DNA from 2 places in the Desulforhabdus amnigena genome. Region 1 is predicted to be linked to the other one. Evidence: riboswitches for the same ligand, from Rfam matches in the RefSeq annotation. Region 1 holds a riboswitch; the other holds the start of a gene.
The links. Region 1 has a riboswitch for fluoride ahead of QMG16_RS17745 (cation:proton antiporter). Riboswitches for the same ligand answer to the same signal wherever they lie in the genome.
Positions count from the first base shown of each region.

Region 1 (10,139 bases):
GGATTTTCACATCCTGCTGAATCTCTTTTGAATCGTACTTACGTCCGATCAGACGCTTTACCGCGAATATCGTATTTTCCGGATTGGTGATGGCCTGCCGTTTTGCAACCTGCCCAACCAGGCGTTCTCCACTTTCGGTAAAAGCTACCATCGAAGGAGTGGTGCGCCCTCCTTCCGAATTGGGCAGCACTTTGGGGTCTTTCCCTTCCATGATGGCAACCACGGAGTTTGTGGTTCCAAGGTCAATGCCTATGATCTTGCTCATCCAAATAGCCTCCCTTTATTTTATGAATTCAGATTCCAAACGATTCAAATTGGTTTTGCCTTCGGTCTTCAACAAACCGAAGCGGAAAAAATCTTATCTCTTAAAACAAAATATCGTGAATGATACTTTTACTGCCAAATGACATCGTGTCATTGAATGAATGTGAATGACCGCCTTCTGTATCGCATCCTCCTCATGAAGATGAGGAAGCCTTGGAAACTACGACCATAGCGGCACGGAGGAGACGATCGTTCAAAGTGTAACCTTTGCGAAACTCTTGTAATACAGTATTTTCCGGGTATTCCTCATTTTCCTGTTGCATGACGGCTTCGTGATAATTGGGATCGAAGGGTTTGCCGACCGATTCAAAGGAATTACACCCGAATTTGCTCAGTGTTTCGGCGAAAGCCTTCAGAGTCATGCGGACCCCTTCCAAGAGGCCCTCCAAATCCGAGTCGTTCTCCCCATGTTGAACCGCCCGTTCCAGGTTGTCTATCACTGGAAGCAGTTCACGGATGAGATTTTCATTGGCAAAACAAATTCCGTCGGATTTTTCACGCTCCAGCCTCTTGCGCGTATTCTCATTTTCCGCAGCCATGCGCAACAAGCGGTCCTGAAGCTCTTTGAGTTCCTCGTTCTTTTTTGCCAGCAACTCTTCCAGGCTCTCTTCCTCAATGGGAGTTTCACCTACAGCTTCCTCTGACGGTTCCGCTTCCTCGTTGCTGCGCTCTTCCTGTTTTTCTTCATCGGCCATATATCGGTAACCTCCCTGCGGACAATTTAGCCTTTTTTAAGCATGAACATGCTTTATAACAAGGTTCCCCATCCCGCAAGATCATAAAAAACTAATAGCCTTCAGGTTCTTCCATAAGCTGGCTCAGAAGGCTGGCTGTAAATTCAACCACGGGGATAATCCTTGAATAGTCCATTCTCACCGGCCCAATAACGCCCAGAACTCCCAAAAGGGTATCTCCCCGCCGATACGGAGAGGAGATCAAACTGATCTCCTGGAGTTCCTGAAGCTCGCTCTCCTGGCCCAAAATAATCTGAACCCCCTGAGAAACTTTCAGCGTTTTATCCAGAAGCCGTATGATCCTGGATTTATCCTCGAAAGCTTCGAAAAGACGACGCATTCGCTCCACATCGCTGAACTCGGGGTTATTGAGCAAATTGGTCTGCCCCTCAATGTAGATATCGCTTTTCTCCAGTGCGGATTGGAAAAAGTGCCGGGAAATCTTCAGCGCACGCGAGTAAAGCTGATCGAAGAGTACTTTCTCTTTCCGCATCTCGTTCAGAATGCGCTCTTTGGCTTCTCCCAAAGGGATATCCTCGAGGAGTTCATTCAGATAACGCCCATACTTATCCAGCTCATCCTGGGTAATATCCTCTTCCCAGTCCAGAACCGCATGATGCACCAGCCCGGATTTCGAGATAAGGATAGCCATGATCTGGTGGGGTCTCAACCGAATGAATTCTATTTGCTTCAACCGCGTCAGCGAAATCTTTGGCCACAAAACAACGCCCGCCTGTTTGCAGAACCTGGAAAGTATTCGAGAGGTCCGCTGTAGCAGTGCCTTCATATCCTTTTGTGTTTCCTGCAAAGCTTGACGAATGAGGCGGCGTTCCTCTTCCTCCATTTCCTTAAATTTCATTATGGAGTCGAGATAAAATCTAAGGCCTTTTTCCGTGGGCACGCGCCCGGCAGAAGTATGAGGTTGCTGAAGGAAGCCCATCTCCTCCAAATCTGCCATGACATTCCGGATGGTCGCCGAACTCACCTTCAGCCCGTAGCGCTTGGATATGGTCCGCGATCCTACCGGCTCTCCACTCTGAATGTGGTCGGTAATGACAGCTTCCAGCACCTGTTGGTCACGTTTTGTAAGTTCGGTCACGAGCGACTCTCCATTCAATAGATAAATTAGCACTCCTTGAAGATGAGTGCTAAACTAACCTAGTAATGTCGCATCATTTTGTCAAGTCACACATGAACATTATCGCTGTTTGAACGATGAATTTATGATGCGCCTGAATTCAGGCTTTACTGGGAGGGCAGTCATGACGCGAAAAAAGCAAAATTGAAGAAGGGGGGGAGTCAGGAAGGAGGAGGGGGAAACCTGACTCCCCCCGAGGAGGAAAGAGTTTTCTTTCCATTGATAATGATAACTCATGAGTCAAGAGGTTTATAGGGGAAAAGGTTCATAGCTCATGGCAACAGCGGTCGTCAGGGTGACAGAGACAATGATTCTTGCCGATCAAGCGAATAGATTCATTTGACCTGAAGCGCTTTTGGGAGTAATCCGTGTTATCTGCTGACGTACGGCTCCTCTCGTAGGGGAGTGATGGGTTGAGACTGTTCTCCTGCGAAAATAACAATCCAGGAAGATCTGCTGAAGGGGGGTATCTAGGATGAAGTCCTGTAGGATTCTGGTGGTTCTGGTTTTGGTCTTCTCTCTTTTTGGTTGTGCCGGAATGTCACGGACTGAACAACGCATATTGAGCGGCAGCGCCATTGGGACGGCGGCCGGCGTTGGGGCTGCGGCCATTGTGGGCGGTTCTCTCGCTGTGGGCGCCGTAGCCGGGGCTGCTGCCGGGGCTGTTGGTGGAGTAGTGGTCGATCAGCTCCAAAAGTAAGGTGATTCGCATCGGAGTCGTTGAATCCGGATGGCCTTCATTCATTGCGTGGCCATTTATATGGTGTGAAGGGTAGGCTGGATTCGGTGGTTGGGCCCGACTCATTGTTGACCGGAGATTGCCGAGCGAAACCCAAGATGAAAGCTTTCTTCTCGTTGGGTTTCGCTCGGAAGATGCGACTTGCAATTCCTGCCGTCCGTTTCAACCGGACTACGCTTGTCTCGCGCAATCCCGTACGGCGGAAGAGATATCCTCCATTGCGCGATCGATTTCTTCTGCCGTAGTGAAACGCCCCACCGAAAACCGGATGGTCCCCATTGCATATTCCAGAGGGATGCCCATCGCTTTGAGTACGCTCGATACCTGCACTCCTTCACTATGGCATGCTGCACCGGCGGAAGCGGCAACGTTCCGCATCCCGGCAAGAATAACGTTGGCTCCAACTCCCTTGAAGCTGACACTGGAAGTGTTGGGCAGTCTCATTTCCGGATGGCCGTTGATTCTGATGTCGGCAAATTCGCCCTTCAAACGGGTTTCCAGCAGATCTCGCATTTTTTGCAAGTGTTCCCGATAGCTTTGAGAATTCTCGCCGACCATCTGAAAGGCTTCTCCCAATCCCACAATTTCTATGACATTTTCCGTACCTGCCCGCATGTTCCTTTCGTGATTTGCACCATGAATCAGTTTTTCAAGTCGAACGCCCGATCGAATGAACAATCCTCCAATTCCTTTGGGAGCATAGAGCTTATGTCCTGCCACTGAAAGGAGATCCACTCCCAGGTCATCCACATGAACCGGGATTTTGCCTATGGACTGAGCGGCATCCGTGTGGACCAGGATTCCGTGCCGATGGGCAATGAGGCTGATTTCCCTGATGGGTTCAATGGTGCCCACTTCGTTGTTGGCATGCATGACGGTGATCAGAATGGTTTTGGGTGTGATGGCTTCTTCGAGTTCTTGCAGGTTTACCCGGCCGTAGGAGTCGACGGGCAGATAAGTCACCTCGTAACCCAATCCTTCCAGGTAGCGGCAAACTTCTGTTACAGCAGGATGTTCCACGGATGACGTTATGATGTGATTGCCTTTGCCCAGATAGGCGCGCGCAACGCCCTTTATGGCGTAATTGTTGGATTCCGATCCGCCGCTGGTGAAAATGAATTCATCCGGGGTGCAGTGGAGCACTTCTGCAATCTGTTTTCGTGCTCTCTCGACAGCGGATTTGGCTTTGGTTCCAAAGACGTGGCTGCTGGATGGGTTCCCGAAGTGCTCATGGATAAAAGGCAGCATGGCTCCGGCGACTTGCGGATCAATGGGAGTGGTTGCGTTATAATCCAAATAAATGGGTTTCAATTTTGACTCCTTTTTTAAGCATTCCCCGTTTGACTCGGTTTTTCTTTCGATCAGCTTCCTGACGAAGGGGATGTCTGCGGGGGCAAAATCATAATCCTTCATATCCTCCACGGAAACCCATTCGATAGCTTCATGAACGGTTGGGACCATTTCACCGCTTTCCCAAAAAGTCTCATAGGCAAGCAACCTTATGGAATCTTGAGAGTAATGGTAAATACTTTCCCAGAGAAAAGCACCGATACGGACTTCAATTTGAAGTTCTTCCTTGATTTCCCGCTTCAGACATTCTTCAGGGGTTTCCCCCACCTCGACCTTTCCCCCCGGAAATTCCCACTTGAATTCCTGGTGGGTTCCGGCCCTGCGTCGGGCAATGAGAATACGGCCTTCTCGAATCAAAATAGCGGCTGTTACAGTTTTCAATAGATTTCCTTTCAAAAAACGATCAAAACATGAGGCTTTCAGTATAAACATTTTCATCCATCTTCTCCATTACCCTCCATGAACGGAGCGGTCGCAACGAAAAATGAAAAAACGCAAAGGAATGCAATGCAATAGGGAAAGTGGGAAACGCTTTTGAAAAGCGATGTTATTACTATGAGCCATGAGCTATGAACCATGAGCCTTTTTTCATATAAAGAAAAGGGGCGTCATAGCCGACAGGATGGGATATTTTCTTTTGTGAGGGCATGAAAAACGAGCAGCATGATAGAAATCGCACCGTGAAGGGAGAAGAAGCCTGCATGGATTTCAAACTGCTTTACTGGCACTGGCTTGTCTTTGGAATGGTCCTTGTGATCGCCGAATTGTTCATCCCGAGCTTTACCATTTTTTGGTTTGGACTGGGAGCTATTCTTCTCAGCGGGGTGCTCTGGTTGATCCCGGATCTTGCTCTGAGCTGGCAGCTGTTCATCTGGGCTGTCGCTTCCAGCCTGTTCACGTTCCTTTGGTTCAAATTCTTCAGACCTCTGATGGCCGACCGCACCAAGGCAGGTATTTCCAGGGAAGCCGTTCTGGGGGAAGTCGGACAGGTCATCAAGGTCCCAGAAGAAGGAAAGCGGGGCATCGTTCGTTTCACCACGCCCATTTTGGGAGACGATGAATGGCCTTTTATCTGTGAAAGCAAAGTGAGTCTGGGGGAGCGGGTTGTTGTCAGGGATTTTTCCGGCAACACACTCATTGTCGAGAGGAAGGAATCCGCGTAATCATCTGAAGCATCTAAAAAATCTGGAGAGGAGGAGAAGGCTATGGCGGGATTGGTTGTTGCAGGGGTTTTCTTTATTCTGGTTTTGGTGACCATCGCTCTGGGGGTGAGAATCGTGCCTCAGGGCAGCAAGCAGGTTGTGCAACGGCTGGGGAAGTATCACAAGACCCTCGGACCGGGCCTCAATGTCGTTGTGCCCTACATCGATACGGTCGCCTATAAGGTGACCACAAAAGACATCGTCCTGGATATCCCCTCGCAGGAGGTCATCACCAAGGACAATGCCGTCATCATAGTCAACGCGGTGGCCTACATCAATATCGTTTCCCCGGAAAAAGCCGTGTATGGGGTCGAGGACTACCGGTTTGCCATTCAAAACCTGGTGCAGACCTCTTTGCGTTCCATTGTGGGCGAAATGGACCTGGATGACGCTCTTTCTTCGAGGGACATGATCAAGGCACGGCTGAAGACGGCCATCTCCGACGATATCGCCGATTGGGGAATCACTCTCAAAACGGTGGAAATCCAGGACATCAATCCTTCTGAAACCATGCAGAGGGCCATGGAAGAGCAGGCGGCCGCCGAAAGGCAGCGAAGGGCGACCGTGACGCGGGCGGACGGTGAAAAAGCTGCTGCCATCCTCGAAGCGGAAGGCCGCCTCGAAGCCTCCAAGCGCGATGCCCAGGCAAAGGTCGTTCTGGCTGAAGCAAGCCAGATCGCCATCAGGAAAATCACGGAAGCCGTCCAGGAAAATGACCTGCCCGTCATGTTCCTCCTGGGTGAAAGGTATATCGAGGCGGTCAAAAACCTTTCCACATCGCAGAACTCGAAGATCGTTCTCCTCCCTGCCGACATTCCTGCCGCGGTGAAAGGGATCATGAGCGCTTTGAATAAATAGAATTTATAACTGTATCGCTCAATGTCTGAGGTTGCCGGGCGAAAGCCTTTAACCCGTCAAAGTGATTCCCTAAAAGAATTGGCGGATTTTCATATCTTGTTATTCACCACGGAGACACGGAGGGCACGGAGAACATTTTGGAATTCCTAAGGGATTCTTCCGTGATCTCTGTGCCTCCGTAGTGAATGGAGATTGCAAGAGCGACTCACTCCCTAAAATGAATACTACCTGTTGCGAAAAAGTGCGGGGATTTCTGGAAAAGAGGCTTGATCCGGCATTCCCCTTATGTTAATAATCTTGGTGCCTTAATGTTTTAAGGCATTGCAGACAGTGGTGATGGAGTCCACCCCGCTAATCGCCGATCCTGGCTGATGACTCCTACCAAGCCAACCAATTTTTGGACGCCTGGTGGGAGTTTTTCACTATCAAACGAAAGCTCCTACTTGGCTAAGGCCTGGAGGAGCTTTTTTTTATGAGCATCACTTTTTCGGATATCCTTACTTCAAGAGTAACACCGGAAGAATTGAACCCTTGCAGGAAAGGATTGCCACGATGACTGAAACATGGCTGTTGGCAACACTTTGGCTGGGATTGGCCCTCATTGCGACACTGCTTTCCATCTGGTTCGGGATCGCAACCGCCCTTTCCGAAATTGTAGTGGGAACAGTCGCCCAATTGGTGATCGGAGCGCTCCTTGGCGGTGCTGTTCTGGGAGCCAATGATCCGTGGATCAAATTCCTTTCCGGAACCGGTGCGATCATTCTGACTTTCCTGGCCGGAGCCGAACTCGATCCGAGCGTCTTCAGGGAAAAATGGAAAGAGGCTGTAGGGATCGGCCTTGCAAGCTTTGTTGTTCCCTTCCTCGGGTGCGCCGCTGTTGCCCATTATCTTTTGCATTGGACTCCCCAGGCGAGCTGGCTTACCGGTGTGGCCCTTTCCACTACGTCGGTTGCCGTAGTCTACGCCGTCATGCTGGAATTTGGTTTAAACACCAGTATCTATGGGAAAACCGTGCTTGCCGCCTGCTTCATAACAGATCTTGGAACGGTGCTTGCCCTAGGGCTCATCTTTGCGCCCTTTACCATGAAAACGGTTATCTTCGCTGGGGTGGGCGTAGTCGTGTTCACTTTGCTTCCTTATCTCACTCCCCGCTTTTTCAAACGCTATGGCGGAAGGCCTTCCGAGCTCGAAGCAAAGTACCTTCTTCTCTGCCTCTTTGGGATGGGGTTTCTCGCATCGTGGGCGGACAGCGAGGCGGTTCTTCCCGCTTATTTGATCGGAATGGTCCTTGCCGGTACCGTGGGCAAAGACCATATGCTCATACGGAGACTCAGGACCCTCACCTTCGGACTGCTCACCCCCTTCTACTTTATTCGAGCGGGCTCCTTCGTCTCGGTTCCTGCTCTCATCGCTGCCCCTGCCATTTTCCTGATCCTCCTCGTCACAAAGATTGTAACCAAGCTCGTTGCCGTCTATCCGGTGACCAAGGCTTTCAACGGTGCAGGTAAAGAGGGGATGTACACGACGCTCCTCATGTCCACCGGTCTTACCTTTGGGAGCATCTCAGCCCTTTTCGGACTTTCTCATGGGATCATCGATACCTCACAATATTCCTATCTCGTTGCCACTGTGGTGGGAAGCGCCGTGGTTCCTACTTTGATTGCCAATGCCTTCTTCCTGCCCCTACATCTTCTCGAGGCATCGTCGGCATCTGTGAAGAAGACTTCCAGAAGGGCGGAAGGAGGCAAGAAGATTCTGCCCGTGCTAAAAAGAAAGCCCACCAAAACCAATAATGAAAAAGGAAATTGAACCGTAGAGAAAGGAGATGAATCCTATGTTCAGTAAATTGATTGTCGCCTATGACGGTTCCAAACAATCGGAAAAGGCCTATAAGCTTGCTCTCGATATAGCATCCAAATTTTCTGCCAAAATGATGGTGCTCTCCGTGGCCCATCCGCCCGAACCCCCCATTACTGTGGAGTTCGAAGCGGTGCTCGAGAGTGCTACCGAGTACTTCGAGGGACATTTCAAGTGTCTCAAGGAGTTGGCGGAGTCCGCAGGCGTTGATGCAACCTTTCTGGTAAAGGTGGGGCATCCGGCCGAACAGATCGTGCATCTGGCCAACGAGGAAAATGCGGATGCCATCGTGATGGGCCATCGCGGAGAAAGCCTTTTGCAAAGGTGGTTGCTCGGATCTGTGGCGAAACGGGTTATAAGTTATGCCCACTGCACGGTGATTGTGGTGCGATGACCCGGCACGAGAGGAATATGCGGCTTTCCTTCTTCATGCCCTCTTCCGGAGGGCCGCGCATTGCATCCTCACCTCCAGAAACTGCTTAAAAGCAAGATCATCATCTATCGGCCCGAGTACCTAGCCTCGCTCATCAAAGAGCGGTTCCAATTCTTAGGGAGTGATCCAGTGGGGCGGAAATTACGAAAGCGTAAATCCTCACCGAGTCCAAAGGTGAGGCACGTTCAAAACAGAGAGTATGTGCAGAAGTGGAATTTTTGGCGCAAATTGGGGTTCATTCGGACTGATGGATGGATGATGAAGATTTTTTTTGTCATGGTCGGCGGAAGCCTTGGAGCACTTTCCCGTTACGGTGTATCGCTGCTGGCTGCAAAGCTCTTTGGAAGCCGGTTTCCGTTTGGAACACTCATTGTAAACCTTTCGGGCTGTTTTCTCATCGGCCTCTCTTTTACCCTGGCCGATCGGGGGGTAAGCATCATGAATCCTTCGCTGCGGCTCTTTTTCATGACCGGGTTCCTCGGGGCTCTTACGACCTTTTCAACCTTTGCTTTGGAGACGGTCAACTCCATGCGTGCGGAAACATACCTCGTTACAGCGGCTAATTTTCTTTCCAACAACCTTATTGGCACAGCCCTTGTTTTTCTTGGCATGTGGGTTGGTCGACTGAGATAGGGAGAAGCTGACCATGCTGCAGTACAAAGTCATCGAGATATTCACCAATGAGGAGGCCAGGTGGCAGGGACAGCCACTCTACAGCGCCGTCGTTCAGCATGTGAGCGATCTCAAAATCGCAGCGCGATGCATGGTTACGAGAGGAATAGAGGGTTCCTACGAGAGTGGGGAGATTGCCACCGGAAGGCTGGAGGTTCTTTCTTACAACATGCCTGTGCGTATAACCATCGTCTTGCCTGTTTTCGAATTCGAGCGCGTTCTTTCCACAGTGGAACGAATGGTCACGGACGGCATCATAGCAGCCAGGGATGTAGATGTCATATCCCATAAGACCCGTGGCCGATTCATACCAAGACACGTTAAAGTCCGGGACATAATGACTCCTAATCCAAAGAAAGTCGCCACAGAAACGCCCTTGAGCGAAGTGACCAGGCTGCTGCTCTCTTCCGTCTTCACTGGTCTTCCCGTGGTTGATGGGGAAAACCGCCCGGTTGGAGTCATTGCACAGGGAGACTTGATCTACAAAGCCGGTCTGCCCATGCGGCTGGGGCTCTTGTCCGAATCGGATCGTGAAAAGCGTGAGGCCATCCTCGAATCTCTTGCTCCGAAGCAGGCCCAAGAAGTCATGACGCAGCCGGCCGTTACCGTAGGAGAGGACAGACTGGTGACGGAGGCCGTAGGCCTCATGCTGGAGAAGAAGGTAAAACGCCTTCCCGTCGTGGACGAAGCAGGAAAGCTCATTGGCATACTGTCCCGCGTGGATGTCTTTCGCACCGTTATGAAAGAATGTCCGAACTGGCCCGCCCTGCAGGATAAAAACATTCTTGTCCGCGGACTGCGATTTGTTTCCGATATCATGCGCCGGGACACC
Region 1 is NZ_BSDR01000001.1:4,133,278-4,143,416, forward strand. It holds gene dnaK (molecular chaperone DnaK) at 1-265, opposite strand, end outside; gene grpE (nucleotide exchange factor GrpE) at 459-1,019, opposite strand; gene hrcA (heat-inducible transcriptional repressor HrcA) at 1,111-2,157, opposite strand; gene QMG16_RS17725 (YMGG-like glycine zipper-containing protein) at 2,672-2,896, shown strand; gene QMG16_RS17730 (IscS subfamily cysteine desulfurase) at 3,107-4,666, opposite strand; gene QMG16_RS17735 (NfeD family protein) at 4,987-5,448, shown strand; gene QMG16_RS17740 (SPFH domain-containing protein) at 5,491-6,345, shown strand; fluoride riboswitch at 6,669-6,733, shown strand; gene QMG16_RS17745 (cation:proton antiporter) at 6,898-8,154, shown strand; gene QMG16_RS17750 (universal stress protein) at 8,180-8,596, shown strand; gene crcB (fluoride efflux transporter CrcB) at 8,891-9,268, shown strand; gene QMG16_RS17760 (DUF190 domain-containing protein) at 9,282-10,139, shown strand, end outside.

Region 2 (6,175 bases), 640 kb from region 1:
ATACCCCTCTCCAAACTTCCGGACTACATCACCGAGCGGGGAAATCCCAAAAACCGGAAAAACGTGCATGAGGTCACCATTTTTCACCCTTCGCCCTATCTCCAAGGCGGAGTGCGCATCATCGACACCCCCGGCGTCGGCTCCGTCTATCGCCACAACACTGATGTAGCCTATCGTTATCTTCCTTATGTTGATGCGGGGATTTTCATCATCTCCGTCGACCCGCCCCTTTCGGAAAGTGAACACCTGTTTCTCAAGGATATCCGGGATTATGTAGATAAGATCTTTTTCGTCGTGAACAAGATCGATCAGGTGTGCGACGAGGATCGTAAGGAATCCATGGAGTTCACTCGAGAGATCCTATGCATGGACCTGAACCGCAAGGACGTGACGCTGTATCCCCTTTCCGCACGATGTGCCCTCGAGGCCAAGACCGGCAGCGATGCAGCCAAACTCGAACAAAGTCTGCTCCCAGGCTTCGAAGAACAACTGCGATCTTTCCTGTTGCACGAGAAGGGTCTGGTTCTGCTGCAGTCGACCACGCAAAATCTCCTTCGGCTCGTATCCGGCGAAACTGTTGCTCTGCAGCTGGAGCAGGAGGCCGTCAAGCTCCCGGTTCAGGAGCTGACCGGCAAGATTGCACGCTTTGAAGAAGAAATACGGGGTATCACCAGGGACAAAGAGCACCATAGCTATCTGCTGCGCGGGCACATGGGAAAGATCACGACAATACTGGACGATGAAATCCGATCATTCAAACAAGCAAATCTTCCCATCCTTCATGAAGCTCTTGAGCAGGAATACGCCCGCAAACTGCAGCAAGGGGGACGCCTGCGCGAGGAACTGGAGCAGTTCGTCTTCGACAAAATTCGAGAGGCTTTCGAACCGTGGCGGCTTCACATCACGGAGTTGATCGCTTCCACTTTGGCTGATGCGCATCAGGATCTCGCTACCAGGACCAATGAGGTGATCGAGCGCATAATGGAACTCACGAGCAGCATTTTTCAATTGCCCCTCAAGCCCTTCACCGCAGTAGAACCCCTCAGCAGCAAGAGCCGTTTCTACTTTCTCCTGAAGGACGACCCTGTGGGGCTGGAACTCATCCAGCTCGCGGTCACGAGTTCTCTTCCCCAATTCATCGTCAAAAAAATGATCCTCAACAACATGAAGACGGCGATTACACAACTCGTCGATCGCCACTGCGGCCGCGTACGTTACGATCTCCTCCAGCGACTGCAAAAGACAGCCGCCGATTTCCAGAAAGCCCTCACCGAGCGCATCGATCAGACCCTGGACGGCATTCGTGGAGCACTCGCGAAGGCGCTCGCCATGAAGCAGCGGAGTGAATCCGATGTGCAGCAAAACCTCGGTGCACTGGACCTGAAACTGCAGTCCATTTCCGACATTCAGTCTCAACTTCTCCAATGGAGCCAGGATCTGTCTCTTTTGGATGCAGCAAGGTAGAAATGAAACAGGAACTCATCAAGATTCTTTTGATCATGCTTGGCGGCAGCCTCGGAGCCACTTGCCGTTATGGGACCTCTTTGCTCGCGGCACGGCTTTTCGGCACCCGGTTCGCCTGGGGCACGCTTATCGTGAACCTGGTCGGGTGCTTTCTCATCGGCTTTGCCTTCAGTCTGGCGGATCGGACTCGCTGGATGGGGACGCTCCCTCGCCTGTTTTTTGTGACGGGTTTTCTGGGAGCCCTCACCACTTTTTCAACCTTTGCCCTGGAGAGCACGAACTTCTTGCGCGCGGCATCTCACTGGTTGACATTGGCAAATTTTCTCGCCAACAATCTGGTGGGAATGGTCCTGGTTTTGCTGGGAATGTGGATTGGGCGCTTGATCTAAGAGGAACTACGACATGCTGGAATACAAGGCCATCGAAATTTTCACAAGTGAGGAAGTCCGCTGGCAGGGCAAACCGTTGAGCGAGGCTATCATTCAGTTCGTTTCGGGTTTGAAGATCGCGGCGCGCTGCATGGTGACCCGCGGAACGGACGGTTGCTACGAAAGTGGTGAAATCGCCACCAGGAAACTGGAGGTGCTCTCATACAATATGCCGGTTCGAATCCATGTCATCCTGCCCGCCGGCGAACTGGAGCGCGTCCTCCCGGATATCGATAAGATGGTCACGGATGGCATTGTGGTAGTGCACCACCTGGATGTGGTCAGTCACAAAATCCGCACTCGCCTCATTCCCCAACAGGTCAAGGTACGGGACGTGATGACGGCCAACCCCAGGACCGTCACGCCATCGACACCTTTGGATGAAGTGGTCCGGCTGCTACTCTCGTCCATCTTCACCGGGCTTCCGGTCGTGGACCAGGCCAACCGCCCTGTTGGGGTCATTTCGCAAGGGAATCTCATCTATCGTGCCGGTATGCCCTTGAGGCTCTGCTTGCTCGCAGAATCCGACCAGAACCGGCTGGAGGAGTTTCTCAGCTCCATCTCTTCCAAGACCGCCGCGGAAATCATGACCAGTCCCGCCGTATGCATCGAAGAAGACCGCCAACTGACGGAAGCCGTCAATCTGATGCTTCAAAAAGGGTTGAAACGCCTCCCTGTGGTTGATGCCGGCGGGAAATTGGTGGGGATACTCTCACGCATGGACCTTTTCCGGACCATCATGAAGGAATCGCCCGACTGGCAAACGTTCAGAAACCTGAACATCCAGATCGAAAATCTGCATTCCGTCTCCGACATCATGCGCAGAGACATTCATACGGTCACCCCCGACACGGCTATCGATGAGGTCATCCGGATCATCGATTCCAACGATATCCAGAGGGTGGCCGTAGTGGACGAGAAAGGACGCTACCTGGGCCTTATTTCCGACGAGGACCTGCTTATGGCATTCAGTGATCAGCGTGCGGGCCTGTGGGATTACGTCGTGAGCAAGATGTCTTTCACCGAGGCGGGTCGAAAGCACAAGGAGTTTCTGGACCACATGAGAGCCAAGACCGCCTCGGAGGTGATGAGCACCCGCCACATCACGGTTCGCGAGGATGCGCCCATTGAAGAAGCCATCCGTATTATGACTGAAAACAACCTCAAGCGTTTACCCGTGCTGGATTCTCAGGGTTTCTACAAAGGGATGGTAAGCCGTGAATCATTGCTGCGAACCGGCTTCACCCAGTGCAAGATTTGAAAGGGTCTTCCAAGTTCTTTCAGGAAGGCAGGAACCAACGATTCAAGAGTTTATACTGCAAACGGCTATAAATTGGACTTTCCGTCGTTTCGACCGAAGGGAGAAATCTTTAAGGTCCCTCACATTCGCTCGGGATGACAAAAGCCAAATTCAAACCGTTTGCAGTATACATACGTTCTCTTGATGGATTCGTAAAAAGTCGTTACCCCGTTGAAAACCGGGGACAATAGTTTTGTAAGCCACCCAAAACACTGAGTTCCGACTTCCACCGGAATGATGAAATAACGCCTTGCGGGACTTTCTACAAAACCATCATTCTTTGTATGCGAGATCATCCGCCATGGAATTTGAAGAGTTGGCTGGCACCCGCTTTTTGAGAAAAATCTCCAAATCCGGGTAGAAAACCTCGACGACCAGCATAGGGATTGGTTCAACCCTTGCGGATCAATCACCGCATCAACCGACGACCTCCCAGTTCGTCTCGAACGTGGTATCATGAAGAGTATAGACATATCCGAGCATTTTTCCCGCTCCCGGCAGAACACCTTCCTTGATCCTCCAGTAGGACAGATAAATCGCCGGCAGCATGCGAGGTTTTCCGGTCTCCGGATCATCCGAGGTGGGCTGCCACACTTCACGTTTCTCCATGACCCGCCAGAGAGTCCCGTATTTCTTACTTCGGACCGTCTGTCCTACCCTTGGCAATCGTTTCTGGGCTATCACATCCTCATGTGTTTCCATCATTGTACTTCCCCCTTTCACAACCCCTGAACAGGCAGGCAGAAGAACAAGAAAGGCCCTCCCTCGTCTTCGCCTGATCGGGCATCATCTCAATAAACCTCAACCGGGCGCCAGCACATTGAAAATAGATACTGCGCAGGGTTTGAACCGGGCTTTTGTCATCCCGAACGAATGTGAGAGACCTTAAGATTTTTCCCTTCGGTCGAAACGACGGAAAGCCCGGTTTATAGCCGTTTACAGTATAAGCTGTTCGAATTTTCCTGATCGTTGAGCAAACAAGCCGATCCTTGAGGATGCAAGGGAGAGCGAGTGGAAGGATGGAACAGAGCACAGGAGCACAGACGCTTTTGCGCGATGAGATCGGCAGAGCAGAAAATAAAAAACTTCTACTCCAAGGGTAGAAGTCATTAGCCCGAATGGCCGGGCAGTTCCGGCAGACTTCATTGCCTTATGGCTGAACATATGAGAGAAATTTCCTCCCGTTATCAAAATGTTTCATCGGGAAGGGTCGAAAAGTCAAGCTAAAATTGCTCAGTGCAATAAAGTGATGCCGGCGAGTCATCTTTTTCGCAAGATGTTCAGAACCAGATCGAGATGGGCTTCGATTTCAGCCCCCCTGGGGGCCCAGTACTCGGCAAAGCCGGGGACGGCGTCCCCGTACCCCTTTAGATGTTTGCTGTCGATTTCCGATAGCGTGGCCCATAAGCTCGAGCAATGGCTCCAGATGGACTGGGTGACACTCTCTACATGCTCTTGGAGACCGAAGGCGCTTTTGAGTTCACTGAGCAATTCCCGAATTTCAACCACTTGGGCAAGCAACGCCTCGCACTGGGAGCTGCTGAGGTCGTTGCTTTCGAAATAAAGAACCGAACGCCTCTGCCGTCCTTTTGCCCACTCTTCGAATTCGCAAACCACCCGATCCAGATGAGTGAGAGTCGTCCCTATGGTACGCTTGTACTTGGAGCTGAGCTCGAAGACGTGTTTTTTCTCCATATGCGATGTCTCCAAAGGGCGGGGTGAATTCAATTCGTCGATTTTTCCGAAGCGGGCTGGATGAAAGCACCTCCAAAGAGTTCAAAGACCGCCCACAAGCACTGTCCCCCCCCTCAACCGCCCAAAGGATTCCCGAACACCGCGCTCTTTCCCAGCTCATCTTCAATCTCGAGGAGGCGATTGTACTTGGCGATCCGTTCACTCCGGCAAACCGAGCCCGTCTTGAGCTGCCCGCCGCCCATGGCCACGGCAAAGTCGGCAATGAAGGGGTCTTCGGTCTCACCCGAACGGTGGGAGATCACAAAACCCCACCCGGCCTTGCGGCAGAGTTGGATCGCTTCGATGGTTTCCGTTACGGTACCGATCTGGTTGAGCTTGATGAGCACGGCATTGCTCGTCTTTTCCCGAATGCCGCGCTGGATGAACTGGGTATTGGTAACGAAGATGTCGTCTCCGACGATCTGGATTTTATCGCCCAAAATGGCGGTCTGTTCGCGGAAGCCTTCCCAGTCGTTTTCGGCCAGGCCATCCTCCAGGGAAAGAATGGGATATTTGTCCACCCAGGATTGGTAGAGCTCTGTCATCTGAGAACTGGTCTTCCTCCCCTGGCCGGATTTGCTCAAATGATAGTTTCCATCCTCGAAGAAGGAACTTGCCGCCGGATCGAGGGCTATGGCCAAGTCTTTACCTGGCAGATAACCTGCGGCTTCCATCGCCTCCAAGATGACTTCACAGGCCTCTTCGTTGCTCTTGAGATTGGGAGCGAAGCCGCCTTCGTCGCCGACGCTCGTGCCGTATCCTTTTTTCCCGAGGATGCTCTTCAGGGCGTGAAAAGTTTCGGCACAGTAGCGCAGGGCTTCAGCAAAAGTCGGGGCGCCGACGGGCATCACCATGAATTCCTGAAAATCGACACTGTTGTCCGCATGTTTGCCTCCATTGAGGATATTCATCATGGGCATGGGAAGACGAATCGCTCCAGGACCTCCCAGATACAGGTAAAGCGGAAGCCCCGATGAAACAGCCGCCGCCCGCGCCACAGCCATGGAAATTCCCAGGATGGCGTTGGCACCGAGTTTCGCCTTGTTGGGGGAGCCGTCCAGTTCGATCATCATGCGGTCGATTTCCGATTGACGCAGGGGGTCCATACCGAGAAGATGCGGAGCGATCACCTCGTTGACGTTTGATATGGCTTTCAACACTCCTTTCCCGCCGTACCTTTTCCGGTCCCCATCGCGCAACTCCACGGCTTCGTTTTCACCGGTAGAAGCCCCTGACGGGACGGAGGCCA
Region 2 is NZ_BSDR01000001.1:3,498,979-3,505,153, reverse strand. It holds gene QMG16_RS14885 (dynamin family protein) at 1-1,464, shown strand, start outside; gene crcB (fluoride efflux transporter CrcB) at 1,467-1,853, shown strand; gene QMG16_RS14875 (DUF190 domain-containing protein) at 1,867-3,153, shown strand; gene QMG16_RS14870 (hypothetical protein) at 3,610-3,897, opposite strand; fluoride riboswitch at 4,286-4,351, opposite strand; gene QMG16_RS14865 (hypothetical protein) at 4,453-4,887, opposite strand; gene eno (phosphopyruvate hydratase) at 5,001-6,175, opposite strand, start outside.
Region 2: linked by a shared signal. The riboswitch ahead of QMG16_RS14870 (hypothetical protein) and the one ahead of QMG16_RS17745 (cation:proton antiporter) in region 1 are both predicted to bind fluoride.